Regions from separate parts of the Arthrobacter sp. NPDC090010 genome, predicted to be linked through region 1. Evidence: predicted binding sites of a transcription regulator. Region 1 holds the regulator's gene; the other holds the start of a gene.
What was found. Region 1 encodes Rex, which represses fermentation and respiration genes when NADH is low (regulators of the CRP and FNR family bind a similar motif). Its sites were predicted from a motif close to CTTGTGAANNNNTTCACAAG; they were not measured.
Positions count from the first base shown of each region.

Region 2: the regulator Rex is predicted to act here: its motif matches at 908-927, upstream of ACIPXZ_RS04370 (glyceraldehyde-3-phosphate dehydrogenase).

Region 1 is NZ_JBIVFT010000007.1:188,654-191,037, forward strand. It holds gene ACIPXZ_RS12165 (HAD family hydrolase) at 1-382, opposite strand, end outside; gene ACIPXZ_RS12170 (glutaredoxin family protein) at 447-701, shown strand; gene ACIPXZ_RS12175 (redox-sensing transcriptional repressor Rex) at 714-1,433, shown strand; gene ACIPXZ_RS12180 (hypothetical protein) at 1,459-2,384, opposite strand, start outside.
Region 2 is NZ_JBIVFT010000002.1:329,022-331,405, reverse strand. It holds gene ACIPXZ_RS04380 (YaaA family protein) at 1-457, opposite strand, end outside; RNA gene rnpB (RNase P RNA component class A) at 525-895, shown strand; gene ACIPXZ_RS04370 (glyceraldehyde-3-phosphate dehydrogenase) at 1,085-2,384, shown strand, end outside.

The sequences.
Region 1 (2,384 bases):
CCCGGCGCCCGACGCGCAGATGCTGTTCGGCCAAGGCTCGCGTGCCGGGCCAGATCTTGCCGGAGATGCTTTCATCGAACACTTCGTCGCCCAGGGTGGCGACGTCCTCGGCACGGATGCCGGCTGCGATCTGCATGCCGCGGTCACGGATGTTGTGCACATCGGACAGGTTCTCGCCCCGGATGCTGAACTTCAGCTGCTGCCAGCCGAAACCAAGGATGTCCCGCATGGTGAAGACCTTGCGCTGATACATCTTCCGCGCGGCGTGGAAGATGCTCGCCCCACGGATCAGGGTGTTGTCCACATCGAAGAATGCGGCCTCATGACGGTGGAGTTCGGCCACGGAGACGCTGGAGGATGGTTCGGTGCGGGTGGTGGCCATGAACAGGAGTCTATCTAACGGGGCCGATGTGCCGAATGAGCGTTCAGGACGCTACCGTAAAGGAATGCGGGTCCCCGAACTTCTCCTCATCACCAAGAAGGACTGCCATCTGTGCGAGGCGGCCCGGGTGACGGTCGCGGAAGTGACCGGAAAGCTGGACCTGCCATGGCAGGAACGGCTCATCGATGACGATGCCGCGTTCCGGGAGCGTTTCGCGGAAGAGGTCCCCGTGGTGCTGATCGATGGGGTCCAGCGGGACTTCTGGACCATCGATCCGGGCCGGCTGGAGCGCAAGCTGCGCGAAGCGCGGCAGGGCTGAACCGGAGCCGCGATGAAGAAGAAACAGCACGACGCCGGACCAGGGCTTCCGCTCGCTCCTGCGGTTGCGCGTACCGTGACGGTCGGACAGCCCCCGGCTCAGGAGGCCAAGCAGATCCCGCCGGCCGCCGTCGCGCGCCTGACGCTGTATCTGAGGGCACTCAACTCGCTCACAGGCGACGGCGTGGAGCGGGTCTCTTCGGAGGCGCTGGCTGAGGCCTCCGGGGTCAGCTCCGCCACCTTGCGGAAGGACCTGAGCTACATCGGCTCGCACGGCACCCGGGGCGTCGGGTACGAAGTGGGCTATCTGAACCGTCAGATCGCAGCGGCGCTGGGGCTCACGTTGGACTGGAAAGTGGCGATCGTCGGAGCGGGCAACCTCGGGCGTGCGCTGGCCCGGTACGGGGGTTTCCAATCCCGCGGTTTCGAGATCGTCGCGATCTTCGACGCCGATCCGATGCTGGTGGGTCAGGAGATCGGCTTCCTGAGGGTCAGTGATGTCCTGGGGCTGGAGACGGTTCTGGTCCAGACGAGAGCGAACATGGTGGTGCTCGCTTTGCCTGCGACGGTCGCTCAGGAGATGTGCGACCGTGTGGTCACGGCCGGCGTCAAGAGCGTCCTGAGCTTCGCTCCGGTGAACCTTCAGGTTCCCAACGGCGTGAATCTGCGCAAGGTGGACATGGCGACGGAGCTCCAGATCCTGGCCTATCACGCCCAGCGTCTGGTGGACTGAGCACCGACGCCGGGCGTCCAGCGACTCAGCGCTGAGGGAGGAAGCGCGCGGCCTTGCGGTATTCGCGCTGATAGCGAGCGTTGGCGAAGTACGTGTTGGATTCACCCACCCAGCTCAGCACGATGGCTGTGACGCCGAGCACGACATTGAGAATGTCGAGCAGGCTGATGGTCAGCAGACCGAACAGGGACAGCGCGGCGAAGACTGTTCCCAGGATGCGGGCCCAGTTGTAACCCTTACGAATGAAGAGCGCGACCAGGACGTACAGCCCGAGATTGATGGCGAACGCGATGACCATGACGGCCACGGCGAAGCCCTTGACGGCCTGAACGGTGTCCTGATCCAAGGTCTGCCCGTTCTGGCGTTGAGCCTGTTCCGTCGCCTGGTCCAGGATGGAATTGAAGTCGACGCCGATGAAAGCCGTGAGCGTGCCGATGAGCCCGATGGCGGCGGCCGCCAGAATGAGCCAGAACGACCACTGGACGGTCCGGGGCACGGGCATCGGCGCGAGCGGCTGCAGAGGAGCCCCGAAGCCACCTGATCGAGGGGGCTGGAATCCGCCCCCCAAGGGCTGGGGCTGTCCGAATCCGGGGTAGCCCGCTCCGGGAGGCTGCTGGCCGTAACCCTGCTGCTGGCCCTGCTGCGGGTAGCCCGGGTAACCAGCGCCGGGGAATTGCTGGCCGGGACCCTGCTGCGGATGGCCCTGGGGCTGCCCGTGCTGGCCGTAGCTCTGTTGGCCGTAACCTTGCTGGCCGTAGCTCTGCTGGGGCGGCGTCTGTGGAAGAGGCGAGGGCAAGCCGAGGTCTGCCGCTCGCAGACCGTAGCGCGGAGGATCCTGAGGGGCTTGGTCCGAAACCCCGGGAGCGGTGGGTGCCGCGGCCGGCGTCACCGTGGTGTCCGGGGCCGCACCGTGTTCCGGTGACTGTTCCTGCTGCGGTGACTGCAGCGGAT
Region 2 (2,384 bases), on a different contig from region 1:
TCAGCGCATCGTTCAGCCTCGGCTTCCAGAAGGAGGCGAGGCGTCCGAGCCCGCCCAGGGCGGTGCTCATCGACAGGCGGTAGGCGGGGACGACGTCGTCGAACCGCAGAGCGCCCCAGAGCGCCGAGATGATGACGACGGTGTCGTCGGCCTTGCGCTTCTGGACCGGTGTCAGCGTGGCGTAGCCGAGCGCGTCGTACAGGACGCCGGAGTACACGCTATGCGCCGGAGCTGCGGCTTCATGCCGCAGACGGGTGTTCCGCGCGACTTCCTCGTGAAGGGATGCCCCGACGCCGAGCAGTGCCAGTGCATCCTCGTGCGAGCTCACCGTCCCAAGCGCCTCCAGGACCTCGGCTCGTGCTTCATTGAGCATGGGGAAGCTCAGCGAGGTGAAATCGACGGGGGAACCAGACGCCGCAGCGGTCTTGCCCTCGGAGGGCGGGAGGAGGATCAGCACCGTTCGATGGTAGCCAATCGGAGGCTGGGCTGAGAGACGGACCGGGAGGGATAGAATGGTCGGCGGACGGGTTGGCCGGGCGATCGCGTTGACATGAGTCACCGAGGAAAGTCCGGGCTCCGCAGAGCAGGGTGGTGGGTAACGCCCACTCGGGGTGACCCGCAGGCCAGTGCCACAGAGAACAGACCGCCCCGTGCGTGCACGGGGTAAGGGTGAAACGGTGGTGTAAGAGACCACCAGCTCCCCGGGCGACCGGGGAGGCTAGGTAAACCCCACCTGGAGCAAGGCCAGACAGGATGTGTTCGAGGGCTGCTCGCCCGAGCATCCGGGTAGGCCGCTTGAGGCCACTGGCAACAGTGGTCCTAGATGGATGATCGCTACGCCGCACCTGGCAACGGGTGCGGCTGACAGAACCCGGCTCACAGGCCAACCCGTCCACTCATCTCCGCGTTTGTGACTGATGTCACCGGAGTCCCGTCCCGGGGGCGGTCCCCGGGACGATAAACTGAAGCCGAACGCTGTTGTTCACCCCGCCGGGCCTGCGTTCGCCTAGGCGGTTTTTTCATGCCCTGAACCCCGGTGGCGAACTGCGCCCGACGTCGCGCGCAGAAGAGAAAGGTTCCTTGAGTGAGTCAGAACTCCGAGTCCTTCGAGCAGTGGATGAGCCGTGAGGCCAAGGCGGAGGCGATGATCCCGATCGTCGGCCGTCTGTACCGCGACAACAATGTGGTGACGAGCATTCACGGGCGCAGCCTGATCAACAAGTCCACCATGCAGATTCTTAAGGCGCATCGTTTCGCCCGCCGGATCAGCCAGCGCGAGCTGACCCTGGAGGACACCTTGCCGCTCGTGGAGGCGATCGACCGCCTTGAGCTCGGCGCCGCGGCGGTCGATCTGGCCCTGCTGAACGAGAAGTACCACGACACCGCCGCCGGCCGTCCGCTGGAGGAGTTCCTTCGGGAGGAGCTGGCTCCCGTCGTCGGCCGCCAGGGTGCTGATGACCGGACCAGTCAGGACGTGGTGTTGTATGGTTTCGGCCGGATCGGCCGTTTGCTGGCCCGGATTCTGGTGGAGAAGCATGGTGGCGGTCAGGGTCTGCGCCTGCGCGCGATCGTGGTCCGTAAGGGCAGTGACAACGATCTGGCCAAGCGGGCGAGCCTGCTCCGTCGTGACTCGGTTCATGGTCCGTTCGAGGGCACCATCCAGGTGGACGAGGAATCCCAGACGATCACGGTCAACGGGATCCGCATCCAGGTGATCTATTCGGACAGCCCGTCCACCGTGGATTACACCGCGTACGGCATCGACAATGCCTTGGTGGTGGATAACACGGGTCGTTGGCGTGATGCGGAGGGCCTCAGCCAGCACTTGCAGAGCAAGGGCGCGGCCCGGGTGTTGCTCACGGCTCCGGGCAAGGGGGAGTTGAAGAACATCGTGCACGGCATCAACCATGGGGTGATCTCGGATGAGGACACGATCGTCTCCGCGGCCAGTTGCACGACGAACGCGATCACGCCGGTGTTGAAGGCCATCAATGACAAGTTCGGTGTCCTGCACGGTCATGTGGAGACGGTGCATTCCTTCACCAATGATCAGAACTTGATTGATAACTTCCATAAGGGTGACCGTCGGGGTCGTTCGGCGGCGTTGAACATGGTGATCACGGAGACCGGTGCGGCCAAGGCCGTGGCGAAGGCGCTGCCGGAGTTGACGGGCAAGCTGACGGGCAACGCGATCCGGGTTCCTACCCCGGATGTGTCGATGGCGATCCTGAACCTGAACCTGGAGAAGGGCACCACCAAGGATGAGGTGAACGAGTATCTGCGTGAGCTGTCCCTGCATTCGGGGCTGCGGAAGCAGATCGATTACATCGACTCGCCCGAGGTGGTCTCCACCGACTTCGTGGGCTCGCGCCGCACGGGCATCG